Regions from separate parts of the Massilia sp. Soil_C_3 genome, predicted to be linked through region 2. Evidence: predicted binding sites of a transcription regulator. Region 2 holds the regulator's gene; each other region holds the start of a gene.
The links. The regulator LexA, encoded in region 2, represses DNA repair genes until DNA is damaged. The targets are predictions, from matches to a motif close to ACTGTATNNNNATACAGT.

Region 1 (4,924 bases), on a different contig from region 2:
GAGCCCAAGTGTGTGTCACCACGGACTTCGTGCGGCATTGGCGGTTTGTGAAAAACTTGGGCTCCCGCCTCCGCGGGAGCGACGGTGGTGGTATGCGGTCGCTCGAGATGATGGTATGCGGTCGCACGAGAGATGATGGTATGCGGTCGCTCGAGAGATGATGGTATGCGGTCGCTCGAGAGATGATGGTATGCGGTCGCTCGAGATGGTGTCATGTAGTTACACGGCAGCCGACTTGCACCATCACCCGAACAAGCCATGCAAGAACCAGCGCGGCGCCGCATCCTCGCCCGTGCCGTTGATGCGCTCGCGATAGATCCAGTACAGCGCGTGGTCTTGCCCCTCGGCGATGAAGTAGTCGCGCGTTTGCGTCTGGCTCCACCAGCCGGCCTCGATGCGCTCGGGATTGGACGCCACGCGCAGCGGCGAACCGTAGAACGGCCGGTGGTCGCGCATCAGGAGCGCGATCGGCTTGGCCAGCAGCCAGCTCGGGCGCGGCAGGCTTTGCACGTCGGGCGGCATCTGCGCCGCGCGCGCGGCGGCGCTCACCTTCTGCTGCACCGGCACCCAGGCGTTGGCGACTTCGGGCCGGTAGTCGGCCACCGGCAGCGCCTGCAAGACATTGTCTGCTCCCAGACGCGCCACCAGCAGTTCGATCATGCGCATCCGGTCTTCTTCGCTGCCGCCGGGATCGGGGAATAGCGAGTCGGTTGGTGGCGCCATTGCCTGCAATTGCTGCGCCTCCAGTCCGATGCCGATCACGGGCGCCTCGAGTTCGAGCTTGGCCAGGCGCTCGCGCAGCAGGCGCAGCAGGTGCTCGTCGCGCCAGGTGGGTTCGGCCAGCGCTACCTCGACCAGGGTCGGTGGACGCGCCATGCGGCCGCGCTCGTGGTCGAGCGACAGCTGGATGCGTTCGACCGCCAGTTGGCGCGCGCACAGCCAGCCCGTCATCTGCAACACCAGGCGGTGGGCGCCGGCCAGCAGCAGGTCGGCCTGTTCGAGCCGGTCGAACAATTCGAGCCGCGCATGGAAGCGTTCTGGTGGCGTGACCCACTGGAACAATTCGGCGTTCAGGCCATAGGCGGCGTCCAGCATGTCGAGCAAGGCCCGCCCGCAGCGCCGCTGCAGGCCAGGGCGCGGCAGGCGCCGCAGCTCGTCCAGGCGGCGGCAGCCGATGCCCTCGAACCAGCTGGCGAACGGCCGCGCCGGCGGCAGCAGGCCCACCGGCAAGCGGTCGAGGCGCCGTACCAGCGAGTCCATGGTGAGGGCGCGGCCCGCATTGCGGCGCGCCAGCAGCCAGGCCCCGCGCGCGGTGGGCGCGCAGGCGATGCAGGCCGTGAAGCCGAGCGCCGCCATATTGGCGCGAATGCGCTCGCACAGGCGCCGGATGCCGCCGAACAGGCGCAGGCTGGCGCCGATGTCGAGCAGCAGCGTCGCTTCTTCGGCCAGCGCCACCTGCGGCGTGTACTGCAGCATGGCCATGGCCACCGCCCCCATGGCGTCGGTTTCGCGCTCATGGCTGCGCAGTTCGATGCGCGCCTCGGGCATCAGCATCAGCACGCCGCCGCGGCGCATGCCGATCTGCACGCCGGCAGCACGCGCCGCCGGCGACAGCGCCATCACCCGTTCCTGCTCGAGGATGACGTTGCCAGGGTCCGGGCCGCCTGCAGCGCCGCCGGCCTCGCCCGCCTCACTGAACCAGCGTGGGCTGAAGACCTCGAGCGGTAGCTGGGGCAAATACAGGCCGATCCAGAGGCGCATGGCGTTGCAGTAGTGAAGATCCAAGAGGAAGGAACAGCGGCGCCTCGCGCTGCGGTCCCCGACGTTTGACGAAGTCGATATTCATGCCGCCGGCCGCCGGCCGCAGCGCAAGACGCAAAGGCGCGGGAGATGCATCTTGCGCCGCCGCCAGCGGACGGAGCATGAAAAACAGCGTTTCGCCGCCTTGCGCCGCCAGGTGCAGGCGGCGCAGATTGTCGTTACGCATATGGTTGGCCCAGAACAACAAAGCACCGCAGCTACCGCTACGCAACACCTGCTCGGCCGCCCACAGCGCATCCGCGGTGCGTGTCGTGCGCAGCCACAGCAACTGCGATGGCTCCAGGCCGAGCGCGGCAAGCGCCAGGGCCTGGGGTGGATGGGGCGGCTGCAGCAGCACGATGCGGCGTTCGGCGCAGGCAGCCAGGGCCGGCCGCAGCAGGCGCATCTCGCCGATGCCGGGCTGCTGCAAGTGCAGGTCGACCAGGGTGCCGCCGGGCCAGCCGCCGCCGGGAAGCTGGCCCGAGAGCGTCGGGTGGCCGGTATCGATGCAGCGCGTGTCGGCATGCGCCAGCTGCGACGCGCGCCACAGCGATGGGTGCACTGCCTCTGGTGCGGCAAGGATGGCTGAGTGAGTCATGTCAGGCTTATCGAACAAATACTGTATAAACGTACAGTACTCGCTGAGGTCGCGTTTTGCAAGACCTATTCATTTTGGCTATACCAATTGGGTCACTGGTATTGACTAAAATTAAACGTCTTCGCCTGCCTACTCACGCCATTGACCTCGATGCGCGCCACCCTTCCAGCACCCACACGACGGCCCAGGCATACAGCGTGAGCACGACGAACAGGGTCACCCGCACGAGCGAAGCATGACCGACGTCCTTCCCCACCACGCTATCCTCGATGGCCGGCCCCAGCAGGATCAGCATGGTCACCAGGGCATTGCTCCAGAACGACGGTGGCAGCGACGAGGCTTTGAGGCCGAACAGCCGGGCCCCGCTCCAGAACGCGGCGGCGGCCATCCACAGCACCAGCATCCACAGGGTCGGCAGCAAGGCCAGGCCGAACCAGGCCAGGGTCGCCATGCCCGCGCCGGCCAGGGTCGACCCCACCAGTACCCGCCCCGCCACGCGGGCACCGGTGGAGCCGGCCTGCTGGCCCAGCAGCACCGACTTGATGATGGCGGACAGATAGAAAGCCGGGTGGATCAGGGCCAGCACCAGCACCGGCATCACCACCAGCGTGGCCTGCGCGGCGCGCCATCTGGCCGCGTGCGCGGCAACGGCGGGGGGCGCCGGCCTGGCGCCGGACTCCTCCCCATCCGGGAACAAGGCATGCGACAGGCTGCCGACCAGCACGCCGACAAAAAGCCCCAGCGCGATGGCGGTGCTGATCGCCGGCACCAGGGCCTGGTCGACCACCCCGGCCACCGGAACCAGGGTGAAGGCAATTGCCACGATATTCGCCAGCGGGCTGCCGCTTTGCAGGCCGACGAAGAACACCGCGTACAGCAGCAGCGCCGTCAGCACCAGCGCGACGCTGGCGTAATGCTCCAGCAGCGGCACCATCAGCACGCCGGCCGCCAGCACCACGGCGACCAGCAGGGCCACCACCAGACCCTTCAGCAGGGGCATCGGCGGCCCCGGCTTGCTCAGCAACAGCACGGTCATGACACACAGCACGAACGGCGACGGCAGCGCCAGGCCATAGGCGAGCAGCACGGCCAGCGCCAGGCCGATCGCCAGCCGCAACACCGCCTTGTCAGCGCGCTCCATCATCAATAAAGATAAGAAAGGTAGCTCATCAGGCGGATGAAGACGGCGCCCAGCCAGTTCATCAGGCCGTAGTCATCCGTATACACCAGCACGTCGGCCTGCCCGCCGATCCTGGCCGCGCGCAGTTGGGCGCGCTCGGAAGGATCGAATTCCACGGCGACCGGGAAGCGTTGCGCCTGGCGCAACCAATCGCGGCTGTTGTCGATCTCGGGCAAGGTGCCGGCCTGGGCCTGCCGGCCCGAATTGACCCCGCTGCCCACGCTGCGCACCCGCCCTTTCAGGACCTTGCCCGGCACGACATCGAGCACGATGGCGACCTCGTCGCCCGGCGCGATATTGCCGAGGTTATTCTCGGTCATGTCGGCGCTGATCCAGAGGTCGTGGACGGCGATCAGGGTCATCGCCGCCGAACCGGCCTGCACGACCTGGCCGACATCGGTGCGCAAGTCGGTCACCCGGCCGCGTGCGGGTGCGGTCACGGCCGTACGTTCCAGATCGAGCTCGGCCTTTTCGACCGCCGCGCGGGCGCTGAGCAGTTGCGCATTGCGCTCTCCCTGCTCGCCGGCCGCCTCCTCGGCGCGGCGCAGCTCCGCCTGGGCGGCGATTTCCTGGCTGCGCGCCGTGGCCAGCGAAGCGCGCGCATTCTGCACCCGGCGGATCGACAGCGCGCCGGGGTCTTCGGCAAAGATCTGCTCCATCCGGCCCGCATCCTGACGGGCGAACACATGCATGGCCCTGGCGGCCTGCAGCGCCGCCTGGGCTGCCTCGACCGCCAGCGCCGAGGCATTGACCGAGCGCCGCACCGATTCATAGTCCGCCAGGCTGCGCCGCAGGGCGATGCGGTAGGTGCTGGGGTCGATATGGAACAGGAGTTGTCCCTCCTCCACTTCGTCGTTGTTCTTGACGTAGACCTCGTGCACCATGCCCGTCACCTCGGACGCCACCGGCACCACGAAGGCCTGCACCCGGGCCTGCGAGGTGTAGGGCGTCAGGCGATCCGCCACCAGATACCAGCCCAGGCTGGCCACGATCAGCGCCAGCACGACGATCAAGCCCAGCCGGCTTTTCTTGCCCGGCCGCGCCGGCGCCGGCACGCTGGATGCCGCCGGGACGGGCGTCGGCGCAGCCTCGCCGGGCGGTGCCGACTGTTCGAGCTTGACTGGATCCGGACTCATGGCCTGCGTCCCCCATCAGGTGCTTTTTCAGCTTTAACTTCGGCCTCGGCACCGGGCGCCGGCAACGGCGCGCGCAGGATGTCCTTCCAGTCGCTGCGCCGCTCCATGACGGCGCGGGTCGCCTCATCCACGGGCGGGCGGCTCCTGCCCTGCTCCCAGCCGCCGCCCATGGCTTTATAGAGGGCGATCAGGTTCTGCGCCAGGCTGCCC
Region 2 (4,924 bases):
GAAGCCGGCGCCCGCAAGGTGTTCTTCGCTTCGGCCGCGCCACCGGTGCTGTACCCGAACGTGTACGGCATCGACATGCCCACCCGCGACGAACTGATCGCCCACGGCCGCACGACGGAAGAAGTGTGCCGCGAGATCACGGCCGACCGCGTGGTGTACCAGGACGTCGACGCATTGAAGCGTGCGATCTCGGACGTCAATCCCGAGCTCAAGAACTTCGAGGCCTCGTGCTTCGACGGCGTCTACGTCACCGGCGACGTGACCCCGGAGTATCTGGATCGCCAGGAATCGGCGCGCCACGCCCCGTCGAGCAAGGACGGCAACGAGGACAAGGTGCGAACCCAGCTCAACCTGAACCCGCCGGTGGCCGCCGAGTAAGCCATGTCGGATAACAAGCGCTACGGCTTCACCACCACCATCCTGCACAACGATCGCCGCAAGACGATCGAGCAGGGTTCGCTGCACAAGCCGGTGCACACCTCGGTCGCCTTCGGCTATGCCGACGCGCGCCAGTTGGCGTCGGTGTTCCAGGGCAAGGAGCCGGGCTTTCGCTACGGCCGCCAGGGCAACCCGACGGTGTCGGCCCTGGAAGACAAGATCAGCAAGATGGAAGACGGCGTCGCCACCCTGTGCTTCGGCACCGGCATGGCGGCGATCGGCGCGCTGTTCCAGGCATTGTTGAAAGCCGGCGACCACATCGTGTCGTCGAGCTTCCTGTTCGGGAACACCAACAGCCTGTGGCAGACGGTGGCGGGGCAGGGCGTCGATGTAGGTTTCGTCGACGCTACCGACGTGGCCCAGGTCGAAGCGGCCTTGCAGCCGAACACCCGCCTGGTATTCGTCGAGACCATCGCCAATCCGCGCACGCAGGTGGCGGACCTGGCCCGTATCGGCGAACTGTGCCGTGCGCGCGGCATCCTGTACGTGGTCGACAACACGATGACCACGCCCTGGCTGTTCCGTCCGAAAGACGTGCATGCCGGGCTGGTGGTCAATTCGCTGACCAAGTCGATCGGCGGTCACGGCATCGCACTGGGCGGCGCGCTGACCGACACGGGCCTCTTCGACTGGGCCGCGTATCCGAACATCGCCCAGAACTTCAGAAAGCAGGCGCCAGGTGCGCAAGGCATGGCCCAGCTGCGGGCCAAGGCGCTGCGCGACTTCGGCGCCGCGCTGGGGCCGGAAGCGGCGCACCACATCGCGGTCGGCGCCGAGACGCTGGCCCTGCGCATGGAGCGCACCTGCGCCAATGCACTGGCGCTGGCGACGATGCTCGAGGCCGACGAGCGCGTCGCTGCCGTGCATTACCCGGGCCTGGCTTCGCACCCGCAGCACGCGATCGTCGATGCGCTGTTCCGCTCCGGCGGCTCGCTGTTGAGCTTCGAGCTGAAAGAAGACATCGACCCGTTCGACTACCTGAATCGCCTTAAACTGGCGATCCCGGCCTCGAACCTGGGCGACAACCGGACGCTCGTGATTCCGGTGGCGCACACGATCTTCTTCGAGATGGGCCCCGAGCGGCGCGCCAGCATGGGCATTGCGGAAGGCTTGATCCGGGTGTCGGTGGGCATCGAGGACACCGATGACCTGGTCGGCGACTTCCGCCAGGCGCTGGATGCGTAAAGCGGAGTAAAACTGTCCTGACAGGGCCGGCAATTGCCGGCCCTGTCATTTTTGCGGTTGAGCCCAGCCGTAAAACACGGCTATCATGGACTTTTACCAGCCCAGCCTTACGGTATGCCCATGAAACGATTCCTGTCCTGCCTGTCCCTCGCGGCGTTGTTCGCAACCGGTGGCGTCGCCTTCGCCGGCGAACTCGAGGATGCCAATGCCCTGTTCGAGAAAAAAGACTTTGCGGGTGCGCTCAAGCTGTACACCAAGCTGGCCAATGCCGGCAACCCACAAGCCCAGCAGCAGCTGGGCCAGATGTACTGGTATGGCGAGGCCGGCGCGGTCGACGAGGCCAAGGCAAAGGAATTGTTTGAAAAGTCGGCCGCCAAGGGCAACAAGGTCGCCGCCGATTCGCTCGTGATCATGCAGCAGCGCGTCGAACGCCGCGCCGAGATCGATTACTGGATCAAGGGCTACGATGGCGCCGAGTTGCAGGCCGGCGAGTACCGCTGCCCGTCGCCGCGCATCCCGCCGGTGTCGAAGGTGAATGACGAGATCGAGCGCGTGAACAAGGCGGTGACCGGCTGGCAGGATTGCTACAACAAGATGGTGACCAACCTGAACACGCAATCGCCGCTGACCAAGCGCATCCCGCCCGATATCGCCAAGCTGATGAACAAGCAGGAAACCGAAGCATCGACCGCCTACCTGGAACAGGTGCGCCAGAACATCGCCGAGGGAGCGAAAGTCAATTCGAAGATGGTATTGGCCGATTTCGCCGCATGGCGCAGCGCGACCGAAGCGTTTGTCGACCAGCACAATGCGGTGGTCAACAAGGCCAAGCAGTAAAGACTGCCTATAAACGTCGTTCCCGCGAAGGCGGGAACCCAAGCCCTCAGCACCGTCACGATCGCTTATTGTGGCGGCGACTCATGCAAACTGGGGTTTCCGCCTTCGCGGGAACGACGGATCGACGGCTGAATCAGTTCCAGCTACGCATCAACCCCACCGCCAGCCCCTCGAGCGCGAACTCTTCGTCGGGCGTGACTTCGATGATCTTGAAGTCGGGGTTCTCGGGCAGCAGTTCGACCAGGTCGCCCGTCTTGCGGTAGCGTTTGACGGTGACTTCTTCGCCCAGGCGGGCGACGACGATCTGGCCGTTCTTGGCGCTGTCGATCTTCTTGACCGCCAAGAAGTCGCCATCCATGATGCCGGCGTCGCGCATCGACCAGCCTTTTACCTTGAGCAAAAAGTCGGGCCGCGCCGCGAACATGGCGGTGTCGACGTTATAGGTGGCTTCGACGTGTTCTTGCGCCAGGATCGGATTGCCCGCAGCAACGCGGCCGACCAGCGGCAGCGACATCAGGGAAGGCGGCGGCATCGGAATTTGCTCGACGCTGGCGCCGACCAGGCGGATGCCGCGCGAGGTGCCCGGCGAAATCTCGATCGCGCCCTTGCGCGCCAGGGCTTGCAGGTGTTCTTCGGCCGCATTGGCCGAGCGGAAGCCCAGTTCGGCCGCGATTTCGGCCCGGGTCGGAGGGAAACCCGTGTTCTCGATCGCTTCCTTGATCAGGTTAAGGATCTGTTCTTGCCTTGCAGTGAGCTTGAGCATAAATATCTTGCGAAACGGGTTAGTAGAGATAGACTGTATTTTTGTACAGTATTCTGCTATACGCAAGGGATATACACGAAAAAGCGCAAAAAAAGCGCGCGCAACACAAAAAATACGCTTCGTGCAAGGGTAATTGTCGAGTGACAGTGGCGCCAGGATCAGGCGCTTGACAGCCAGGTTCCCATTTTGCCCATTTCACGCTATACTAGCTGGCTGTTCCCTTCCCACACTCGTCTTGACGCCGAGGTGGGCATTTATGTAAAACGTCCTCAAGGAGTAATGCATGCGTCATTATGAAATCGTTTTTATCGTCCACCCGGACCAGAGCGAGCAAGTCCCGGCGATGATCGAGCGTTACAAGACCACGGTGACCAGCCGCGGCGGTAACATCCATCGCGTCGAAGACTGGGGCCGCCGTCAAATGGCTTACCAGATCCAGAAGCTGCCAAAAGCACACTACATCTGCCTGAACATCGAATGCGACAACGAGACCCTGGTCGAGCTGGAAACCGCATTCAAGTTCAATGATGCCGTTCTGCGTCATCTGACCGTCAAGATGAAGAAAGCAGAAACCGCACCGTCGCCGATGATGAAATCGGTGCAGCGCGAAGACGCAGCCAAGAGCCACCGTGCAGAAGCCGCTGCTCCTGCAGCTGCTGCTCCAGCCGCTGCCGCTGCCTAAGATTTTTTCCAGGAATTCGTAACAAGCAAGTAGTAGAAGAACCGGGTGAATCAGTTCCAGCTCGTGGCGACCATCGCCGAGCGTGATGTCCTGCGCTACACCCCGGCCGGCGTGCCGATCGTTTCAGCCGTCCTGATGCACAGTTCGCATCAGCGAGAGGCGGGGGTCGATCGCCTGGTCGAGTTCGAAGTCCCCGCGTTCGCCGCGGGCGAGATTTCGGGCAGGTTCGGCAGCGCCGAGCTCGGCGCCAGCTACCGCTTCAATGGATTCCTTGCACGAAAAAATCGCAACAGCAAAGCCCTGGTGTTTCACATCATTGATTTCAGTGCCGCTTAACCGGCAATTTAGATATACAGGAGCCTCAAATGGCATTCGGTAAAAAGTTCGACAAAAACAAAGCTAAAGAAAAACTCAAGCGCAAACAGCAGAACCCGCTGTTCAAGCGCAAGAAATTCTGCCGCTTCACCGCCGCTGGTGTTGAGCAGGTTGACTACAAAGACGTCGACACCCTGAAGGACTTCGTCCAGGAAAACGGCAAGATCATGCCAGCACGTCTGACCGGCACCAAGGCGCACTACCAGCGTCAGGTCGACACCGCCATCAAGCGCGCCCGCTACCTGGCGCTGCTGCCGTACACCGACCTGCACCACGGTTAATCGGTTACGTCAGCTATCCTGGAGATAAAACATGCAAATCATTCTGTTGGAAAAAGTTCTCAACGTCGGCAACCTGGGCGACGTCGTCAAAGTCAAGGACGGTTACGCACGTAACTTCCTGATCCCACAAAAGATGGCCCGCCGCGCTACCGCCGGCGCCGTCGCCGAGTTCGAAGCCAAGCGCGCCGAACTGGAAAAAGCAGCCGCCGAGAAACTGGCAGCCGCCCAAGCCCAAGGCGACAAGCTGAGCGGCCTGACCGTCACCATCGGCCAGAAGGCCGGCGTCGACGGCCGTCTGTTCGGTTCGGTCACCAACGCTGACATCGCTGAAGCGCTGACCAAGCAAGGCTTCCCGGTCGAAAA
Region 3 (4,924 bases), on a different contig from region 2:
CCAGGTGGCGCACCTCTCCCTGGCGCTGCCAGACGCCATACACCCCGAGCAGCGGCGCACCCAGCACTTCGCGCCGCTGCTGCTCGACCAGGGTCGGCCACACGATCACATTGACGTTGCCGGTCTCGTCTTCCAGGGTCATGAACAGCACGCCCTTGGCCGTGCCGGGACGCTGGCGCACCGTGACCAGGCCGCAGGCGCGCGCCAGCTGGCCGTCCTGAAAATCCATCAGGCTCGAAGCCGGTATGAAGCGCTGCTTGAGCAGGCGCTCGCGCAGCAGCGCCAGCGGATGGCGGCCGAGCGTCAATCCCTGCGCACGGTAGTCGCCGACGATCTCTTCTCCTTCGCTCGGCGCCTGCAATGCGGGCGTCTCTTCGCGCGGCACGGTCGAGCGCAACAGATCCTTGTCGGGCGCGGCGCCCGAGGCCTGCCACAAGGCTTCGCGCCGGTGTCCGGCCAGCGAGCGCAGGGCGTTGGATGCGGCCAGCACCTGCAGGTCGCCCCGGTCGAGATGCGCGCGCCGCGCCAGGTCGGCCACGCTGTCGAAGGGCCGCACGGCGCGCGCCTGCTCGATGCGCTCGGCCGACTCCTGGCTCATCCCGCGTTGCAGCGAAAAGCCCAGCCGCACCGCCGGCTGGCGCGCGCGGTCGACGGGGTCGTACTCTTCCAGCGCCGAATCCCAGCCGCTGACGGCGACATCGACCGGCCGCACCTCGATGCCGTGGCGGCGCGCATCCTGCACCAGTTGCGAGGGACTATAAAACCCCATCGGCTGGCTGTTGAGCAGCGCGCAGAGAAAAGCGGCCGGCTCGTGGCACTTGAGCCACGAGCTCGCATAGGCCAGCAGCGCAAAGCTGGCCGCGTGCGATTCGGGGAAGCCGTATTCGCCGAAGCCCTGGATCTGGCTGAAGATCGCTTCGGCGAATTCCAGCTTGTAGCCGCGTTCGAGCATGCCGCCCACGATGCGCTCGTAGTATTTTTCGAGGCCGCCCTTGCGCTTCCAGGCCGCCATCGCGCGCCGCAGTTGATCCGCCTCGCCCGGCGTGAAACCGGCGCCCAGGATCGCCACCTGCATCACCTGCTCCTGGAAGATCGGCACGCCAAGGGTGCGCCCGAGCGCGACCTTCATCTCTGGGCTCGGGTAGTCGACCGGCTCCAGCCCCTGGCGCCGCCGCAGGTAGGGATGGACCATGCCGCCCTGGATCGGGCCGGGACGCACCACGGCCACTTCGATCACCAGGTCATAGAAGCGGCGCGGCAGCATGCGCGGCAACATGCTCATCTGCGCCCTCGATTCGATCTGGAACACGCCGATGGTGTCGGCCTGGCAGATCATGTCGTAGGTGGCGCTGTCCTCGAGCGGGATGTCCTGCATCTCGAACACGTCGCCATACCGCTGGCCGACCAGTTCCAGGCCGCGCCGCATCATCGACAGCATGCCCAGCGCCAGCACGTCGACCTTCATCAGGCCCAGCTCTTCGAGATCGTTCTTGTCCCACTGGATGACGCTGCGATCGGCCATCGTCGCGTTCTCGATCGGCACCAGGCGCGAAAGCTTGCCCTTCGCGATCACGAAGCCGCCCGGATGCTGAGACAGGTGGCGCGGGAAGTTCAGCAGCGACTGCGCCAGCGTGGCCCACTGGCGCGACAGCGGCGCCTCGGGATCGAGGCCGCTTTCGGCCAGGCGGCCCAGCAGATCGGCGCGGCTGTCGAACCAGTGATGGGTCTTGGCCACCTTCTCGACGATGGCGAGGTCGATGCCGAGCGCCCGCCCGCTGTCGCGCAGCGCGCTCTTGGGCCGGTAGCTGATCACCACCGCGGCCAGCGCCGCCCGCTGGCGGCCGTATTTGTTGTAGATGTACTGGATGACTTCTTCGCGCCGCTGGTGTTCGAAGTCGACGTCGATGTCGGGCGGCTCGTTGCGCTCGCGCGAGATGAAGCGCTCGAACAGCAGGCTGGCGCGGGCCGGATCGACCTCGGTGATGCCGAGGCAGTAGCACACCGCCGAGTTGGCGGCCGAGCCGCGGCCCTGGCACAGGATGTGTTGCGAGCGCGCGAAGCGCACGATGTCGTACACCGTCAGGAAGTAGTGTTCGTAACCCATGTCGGCGATCAGTTCGAGCTCGTACTCGATCTGGGCCTGCACCTTGGCCGGCACGCCGTCGCGGAAGCGCCGGTGCGCACCGATCCAGGTCTCGCTGCGCAGGTAGCTGCTGGCATCGTGGCCTTGGGGCACCACCTCATCGGGGTATTCGTAGCGCAGCTCGTCGAGCGAGAAGGTGCACAGGCGCGCGATGCGCACCGTCTCGGCCAGCGCCTCGCGCGAATAGATGTTGGCCAGGCGCAGGCGCGCGCGCAGGTGCTGCTCGGCGTTCTGCGCCAGGCCGTAGCCGCAGGCGCCCACCGGTTTACCGAGGCGGGTCGCGCTCAGGGTGTCCTGCAAGGGCTTGCGCGAGCGGACGTGCATGCAGACGTGGCCCAGCGCGACGATCGGCAGGCCATGCTGCCAGCCCACCTCTTCCACCGTGGCGCGGTGGGCGTCGTCGAAAGCGCGGTGCAGCTGGGTGAGGCCGAGCCAGGCGCGGCCCGGGAAGGTGGTGGCCATCCATGCGGCCTGGGCGTGCAGGCGGTCGACGTCCTGGGCTTCGTGACCGGGGTATGGCGGCAGCAGGATTGCCAGGCAGTCGGGCATGTGCTGCAGGTGCGCGTATTCCTGGACGGGATTGGCCAGGTCGTCGGGGGTGAGCAGGTAGGTGCCTTTTTCGCTGCGCGTGCGGCCGATCGTGATCAGTTCGGACAGGTTGCCGTAGCCGTTGCGGTTTTGCGCCAGCAGGATCAGAGAGGGGGCTGGCGTCAGATCGTCGTCGGGGTTCTTGAGGTGGAAGTGGGCGCCGATGATCAGGGGCAGGTTGGCGGCTTTCGCTTCGGCGTGGGCGCGCACGACGCCGGCCAGCGAGCATTCGTCGGTAAGGGCCAGCGCGAAGTAACCCAGCTGCACCGCGCGCGCGACCAGCTCCTCGGCGTGCGAGGCCCCTTGCAGGAACGAGAAGTTCGAGAGGCAGAACAACTCGGCGTAGGGTGGCAGCGCCTGGGCTTGGGATGCTGGCGGCTGGGCGGTGGGGGTGGGCTTGGTCACGCTGCGGGAGGCTGTCAAACAGCCAATACTGTATAAAAACACAGTATAACCGAGCTCACTACGCTAGCGACTCAAATGTGGCGTTGAACGCGTGGGAGGCAAAGCCTCCCACGCTACCAGCATCGACTACTCAGGCATTTGTGGGAAAAGGGCGCGGCATGGGTCCGAGGGACGAGCGGGAAGGATCTTGTGTCCCCATCCGCGCGCGCAGGCTGGACAAACCACCACCATGCGCGCGGCGTAATACCGGCTGATCCGCACAGACCATACGCTCATATGCCAGCATCAAGGCAGTGCCACCCGTGGAATTGATGTAGTCGAGCATGTCCATCGTGGTCTCGTAAGCCCAGTCGGAGAAGCTCTCGCCCAGTTCGCCCCCTGCCGTCGCACCGGCACTCGTAACGCCACCCTGCACTTTCGTCAGGATCGTGACAATGGCCCACGAGATCCCCATCCATCCAGTCGTCGCAAGCGTCATGCGCAGCACTGGCATGAGGATGCCCGCCTCGTGGATCGCCTTGAGCACGCCAAGCAAGGCGCTCGCCGGCATTGCGCGGTTGCAGTCGATGGTCGCGATCAGGATCGCGATCTTGTTCATCACGCCAGGATAGCGCCGCAGAAAGCGGTACAAGGCGAGACCGATCTGCTGCTGGTCGCCGAGCAGCCGACCAAGGCCGGCCGCTAGAAAGCAGCCGCCAGTGAGCTTCCACACCACTTTTACCAGCTTCATGTCGACCGGACCATCCAGCATCGTCGCGCTGGCGAAGGCTTGCAAATGGCTGGCATTGCCGGCCCGCGTGGGGCTCAGCAGCAAGTTGAAGCAAGTGGAAAAATTGGTGTCGTAGCTGCCGTCCACCGCGATGGCGCCGCTTGCGGTCACCGCGATGAACGGTGCTCCCGCGCCACCGACGACGCCGATATTGATGGCGCCGTTGGCCTGGAGCGATGCCATCAACTGGATTGCATCCTGCGTGCTGCCGCCGGCGCGCAAGATGCCGTGGCTATCCGCGCTCAGGTAGCTGCCGTCACGGCATTGCAGGGTGATGGCGGCTGCATCCTGGGCCTCGGGTACGCCGATGGTGAACACCTCGGCCGCGTCGCTCGAGGTTCCAAGCGCCGTGATCTGGCCGTCGGCGGCGATCGACCAGTAACCGCCTGCCGCGGTCTGGAGCTTGATCTCATCGCCGGCGGCGAGCGCGCCGACCAGCGAGACGAAGTTTCTGTCAGTGGTGAAAGTTGGCTCGGGCTGGGTGATCGAGACCGGCGTATCTTCAGGCACGTTGACGCTCGATACCCCCGCCACGCCCCAGCTATAGACCATCGAGAACGACTTGACGGCGGCCGGCCAGGTGTCGCCGAAGGTCAAGCTGTCGGCCGTGAACGACAGGCTTCCGTTTTCCACCAGCGTGGCGACCTTTTCCGTAACGTCGACCGGCCCGTAGGCGGCGGCGATGATGTTCAGGGCGCGCGGGTCGAGCGACGCCTGTCCGGCGGGAGCGGCCGGATCGTAGTCGATGTGCAGGGTCTGGTTCTCGGTCGTCGCGGCCATTTGCGGCTTGCGGTCGGCGTACTGGTAGACCACGTGCAGGGTCTTGCGCATGGCCGGCCAGCCATCGCCGAATACGCTGCTGGATGCGGCGACGGACAGCCTGCGCCGGCTCACGCTGGCGCGGACGATGTCGGTGACGTCCTTGAGGCCATAGAAGGCGCTCAGGATGTGCAGCGGCGGACGGTAGCTGAGCGCATAGGGATTGCCCTCGATGACGATGTCGATGAACGGGATCTGGC
Region 4 (4,924 bases), on a different contig from region 2:
AGCAGCGGGGCCAGCATCCAGTCGAGGATCTCGCCGAACAGCGAGTGCCGGATATTTTCGTCCGGCTCGGGATTCGGCGGGACGTAGGTCGGCTCGGTCGTCGTGGCCGGAGTGTACTCAGTCCCGGCCGTGAAGCCGGCGTCGCGTTCGTTCACCTGTCGGCGACGGTTGCCGTTGCCGTTGCTGCTGCGCGTTCAGCGGAGGCGCTCGCCGCGGCCTCGGAGTATTTCTCGAGGCAATAGCCCAGGCCGCGCACGGTGGCGATGCGCACGCCGCCGACTTCGATCTTCTTGCGCAGGCGGTGCACGTAGACCTCGATCGCGTTGTTGGAGACTTCTTCGCCCCATTCGCACAGATGGTCGACCAATTGTTCCTTGGATACCAGGCGGCCGGTGCGCGCCAGCAGCACCTCGAGCAGGCCGAGTTCGCGCGCCGACAGGTCGAGCATCTGGTCGTTGATGTAGGCGCTGCGGCCGACCTGGTCGTAGACCAGCGGGCCGTGGCGCACCACGGCCGGGCCGCCGCCGGCGCCGCGGCGGGTGAGGGCGCGCACCCGCGCCTCGAGTTCGGACAGGGCGAACGGCTTGGCCATATAGTCGTCGGCGCCCAGGTCGAGGCCTTCCACGCGCTGCTCGACGGAATCGGCGGCGGTGAGGATCAGGACCGGCAGCAGCGAGGCGCGGGCGCGCAGGCGGCGCAGCACTTCGAGCCCCGACATCTTCGGCAGGCCGAGGTCGAGGATGAGCAGGTCGAACTCCTGGGTGGAGAGGGCGGTGTCGGCATCCTGGCCGTTCTTGACGTAATCGATGGCGTAGCCGGACTGGCGCAGGGAGCGCGTCAGGCCGTCGGCAAGTACGCTATCATCTTCGGCGAGCAGAATTCGCATGGTGGCACCTCGTTATTTGCTTGTTGACTCTCGCTCGTCGTCCCCGCGCAGGCGGGGACCCAGGTTTGCATGCGCGCCGCTGCCTTATAACGTGAGTGGCACTGCGGCGACCTGGGGTTCCCGCCTTCGCGGGAACGACGTGCATGGGACAGTGGACACGTAGTCTCGTTTCCAGGTTCTATTGTGTTTGATTTGTCGCAACAATGCGAGCCTCGCCCCATTTATTGACAAAATGGTCACGCATTAGTGCTTGCAAAAACCACTGGATTTTTATACAGTAGTGGCTATTGAAGTGCGCGTGCGCGCCCTCACCTTGCCTACTCCACGATTGAAAGTACACCATGGACGACAAAAAATCCGCATTGAACGCCGCTGAAAAGGGCAAGGCGCTGGCAGCCGCCCTGGCGCAAATCGAAAAGCAGTTTGGCAAGGGCTCGGTCATGCGCATGGATGCCAATGCGCCGGTCGAAGAAGTGCAGACTGTTTCCACCGGCTCGCTGGGCCTCGACATCGCCTTGGGCGTCGGCGGCCTGCCGCGCGGCCGTATCGTCGAGATCTACGGCCCTGAATCGTCGGGTAAAACCACCCTGACGCTGCAGACCATCGCCCAGATGCAAAAACTGGGTGGCACCTGCGCCTTCATCGACGCCGAGCACGCGCTCGACGTCACTTATGCCCAAAAGCTGGGCATCAACCTGAGCGACCTGCTGATCTCGCAGCCAGACACTGGCGAACAGGCGCTCGAGATCACCGACGCACTGGTGCGTTCGGGCAGTGTCGACCTGGTGGTCATCGACTCGGTGGCGGCACTGACCCCGCGCGCCGAGATCGAAGGCGATATGGGCGACTCGCTGCCGGGCCTGCAGGCGCGCCTGATGTCGCAAGCGCTGCGCAAGCTCACCGGTTCGATCAACCGCACCAATACGCTGGTGATCTTCATTAACCAGATCCGCATGAAGATCGGCGTCATGTTCGGCAGCCCCGAGACCACCACCGGCGGTAACGCACTGAAGTTCTACGCCTCCGTGCGCCTGGACATCCGCCGTACCGGCTCGATCAAGTCGGGCGACGAAGTGATCGGTAACGAAACCAAGGTCAAGGTCGTCAAGAACAAGATCGCGCCACCGTTCAAAGAGGCCCACTTCGACATCCTGTACGGAGCAGGCACCTCGCGCGAAGGCGAAATCCTGGATCTGGGCGCGGACAACAAGATCGTCGAGAAGTCGGGCTCATGGTACAGCTATAACGGCGAGCGTATCGGCCAGGGCAAGGACAATGCCCGTCAGTTCCTGGTGGATCGCCCAGCCCTGGCGCGTGAGATCGAGAACAAGGTCCGCGCCGCCCTGGGCGTGCGCGAACTGCCGCCGGCGGCAGCCGGTGGCGACGACAAGCCGAAGCTGCAGGCTGTTGGTGAATAATCGTCTGGCGAGGACGGCGCGGCAGGGTAGCGCCTTGGGTGTCTACTACCCGTCCGTCCGCGCCATGTTGTCGACGATGGTGTCCCCATGCCAGCACCCGCACTAAGCCTCAAGGCGCGCGCGCTGCGCTACCTGTCGCAGCGCGAGCACAGCCGGTTCGAGTTGCGGCGCAAGCTGGCCAAGTATGCCCAGGAAGACGACGACGTCGACGCCCTCCTGGATTTCCTTGAAAAGAATAACTGGCTGTCGCAGGAACGTTTCGCCGAATCCCTGATCAACCGTAAGGCCAGCCGCTACGGCAATAGCCGTGTGGTGGCCGAGCTGCAAAGCCATGGCGTCACCGGCGATGCGCTGGTCGAGATCAAGGCTGGGCTGTCCGACAGCGAGACCGCGCGCGCCGTCGAAGTCTGGCAGCGCAAGTTCGGCACCGTCGCCACCGACGCAGCGATGCGCGCCAAGCAGATGCGCTTTCTGTTGCAGCGCGGCTTTTCCCAGCGTGCAGCGCGCGTGGCGATGCAGGGTAGCCCGGCGGACGACGAGCTGCCAGAGTAAGGTCTGCCCTGACGTAGGGTGGACGGGTTTCCGTCCACGCGTTCGACTACAATGTGCGTCATCAATGTGCGTCATTACACCGTGCCTCCAAGGGCACCATGTCCTCGACATTGATCAGTGGACATATACTCTCCAGGCGCCAGCGTGGAGCGCCATTCCCGATATGCCCAAGGCATATTCCTCAACGGGTGATGGCGCTGCACGCTGGCGCTTTTTCTCGTCTGGCCATCCCGTTTATTGACTGATCCTATCCCAAATACATATCTTATATTCATGCTGTGAATGGGGTGGCGGCCTTCATTAAAGACAGGTGAATAATATAAGCGGCAAACGCGCCGTCATATTGTCTCGAAGTCCCTTCATCTCCTCGTACTATCCCTTACCGACCTTTCTTTCCCATGCGCCGCTGTGGGCGCTGTGCTAAACTTTGCGGGTTTAAGCAGCGCCGCATGAGCGGTTGTTGTCGCAGAAGCTGCGTCAACGTGCAAGAAGCACACCGGCTGCATCACTAACCGCCGTCTCGACGGTACTGGTATTTATGCCTTTGTCACCTCCCGTATCGCGCTCGCTCCGGCATACGCGCGCCATCACAGTCGAAGCGTTCGCGCGCGACGATGGCTTGTGGGACCTCGATGCCAGCATCCGCGATGTGAAGACGCGTACTGTTGCGCTTGCTTCCGGCGAACGGCCCGGCGGCACGCCGGTGCACGACCTCAAGCTGCGCGTGACCATTGACCGCGACCTCAACATCGTCGATGCCGAAGCCGCATCCGATGCCGTCCCGTATCCGGGCTATTGCGATACCATCGGCCCTGCCTACAAAAAGTTGATCGGGCTCTCGCTCGTGAACCATTTCCGGTTGCATCTGAAAGACCGCCTATCCGGCGTGCTCGGCTGCACCCATTTGACCGAATTGGCCCAGGTGCTGCCGACCGCAGCCTTGCAAGCCTTTGCTGACGACAACGTCGATGCCCCAGGTGGGCTCGGCGGCTCGTCAACCGACCGTCCATTTGAGCTCGACCGTTGCCATGCCCTGCGCAGCGACGGCCCTGCCGTGGCCAAATACTACCCACGCTGGTCGATCAAGGCCGTCTCGGGTTAGCGTTCGTCGTTTTTATCTTTGTAGTTCAACCGTATTTCTAATTCAGTAATAGAAGAAGGGAAGCCAGCATGAAGATCCATGAGTACCAGGGCAAAGAGATCCTCCGAAAATTCGGAGTGACCGTTCCGCGCGGCATTCCGTGCATGTCGGTCGAAGACGCTGTCAAAGCCGCCCAAGAGCTGGGCGGTCCAGTCTGGGTCGTCAAGGCACAGATCCACGCTGGTGGCCGTGGCAAGGGCGGTGGCGTCAAGGTCGCCAAGTCGATCGAGCAGGTCAAGGAATACTCCGAGCAGATCATGGGCATGCAGCTGATCACCCATCAGACCAGCCCTGAAGGCCAGAAAGTGCGTCGCCTGATGATCGAAGAAGGCGCCGACATCAAACAAGAGCTCTACGTGTCGCTGGTCACCGACCGCGTCACCCAGAAAGTCGTGCTGATGGCCTCGTCGGAAGGCGGCATGGACATCGAAGAAGTCGCGCACAGCAACCCAGAAAAAATCCACAATGTCGTGATCGATCCTAAAGTCGGCCTGACCGATGCGCAGGCTGACGATGTCGCCGCCAAGATCGGCGTGCCTGCTGGCTCGATCGCCGATGCCCGCGCCAACCTGCAAGGCCTGTACAAAGCCTACTGGGAAACCGACGCATCGCTGGCCGAGATCAACCCACTGATCGTCACCGGCAGCGGCAAGATCATCGCCCTGGACGCGAAGTTCAACTTCGACGCCAACGCCCTGTATCGCCGCCCAGAAATCGTCGCCTACCGCGACCTGGACGAAGAAGATCCAGCTGAAGTCGAAGCATCGAAATTCGACCTGGCCTACATCTCGCTCGACGGCAATATCGGCTGCCTGGTGAACGGCGCCGGCCTGGCCATGGCGACCATGGACACCATCAAGCTGTTCGGCGGCGAGCCTGCCAACTTCCTGGACGTGGGCGGTGGCGCTACGGCCGAGAAAGTGACCG

Region 1: the regulator LexA is predicted to act here: its motif matches at 2,419-2,436, upstream of imuA (translesion DNA synthesis-associated protein ImuA).
Region 3: the regulator LexA is predicted to act here: its motif matches at 3,164-3,181, upstream of AC3A6F_RS08625 (error-prone DNA polymerase).
Region 4: the regulator LexA is predicted to act here: its motif matches at 1,148-1,165, upstream of recA (recombinase RecA).

What each region holds. Positions count from the first base shown of each region.
Region 1 covers NZ_JBDGJG010000004.1:111,459-116,382, forward strand. The annotation lists gene AC3A6F_RS08725 (Y-family DNA polymerase) at 244-1,761, opposite strand; gene imuA (translesion DNA synthesis-associated protein ImuA) at 1,691-2,398, opposite strand; gene AC3A6F_RS08735 (DUF2955 domain-containing protein) at 2,532-3,542, opposite strand; gene AC3A6F_RS08740 (HlyD family secretion protein) at 3,542-4,714, opposite strand; gene AC3A6F_RS08745 (efflux transporter outer membrane subunit) at 4,711-4,924, opposite strand, start outside.
Region 2 covers NZ_JBDGJG010000016.1:13,928-18,851, reverse strand. The annotation lists gene purF (amidophosphoribosyltransferase) at 1-378, shown strand, start outside; gene AC3A6F_RS24965 (cystathionine gamma-synthase family protein) at 382-1,623, shown strand; gene AC3A6F_RS24960 (tetratricopeptide repeat protein) at 1,744-2,460, shown strand; gene lexA (transcriptional repressor LexA) at 2,594-3,223, opposite strand; gene rpsF (30S ribosomal protein S6) at 3,507-3,905, shown strand; gene priB (primosomal replication protein N) at 3,951-4,241, shown strand; gene rpsR (30S ribosomal protein S18) at 4,271-4,561, shown strand; gene rplI (50S ribosomal protein L9) at 4,593-4,924, shown strand, end outside.
Region 3 covers NZ_JBDGJG010000004.1:83,741-88,664, forward strand. The annotation lists gene AC3A6F_RS08625 (error-prone DNA polymerase) at 1-3,136, opposite strand, end outside; gene AC3A6F_RS08630 (hypothetical protein) at 3,267-4,924, opposite strand, start outside.
Region 4 covers NZ_JBDGJG010000006.1:196,891-201,814, forward strand. The annotation lists gene AC3A6F_RS13815 (sensor histidine kinase N-terminal domain-containing protein) at 1-155, opposite strand, end outside; gene AC3A6F_RS13820 (response regulator) at 152-886, opposite strand; gene recA (recombinase RecA) at 1,228-2,304, shown strand; gene recX (recombination regulator RecX) at 2,392-2,856, shown strand; gene AC3A6F_RS13835 (DUF2889 domain-containing protein) at 3,395-3,958, shown strand; gene sucC (ADP-forming succinate--CoA ligase subunit beta) at 4,027-4,924, shown strand, end outside.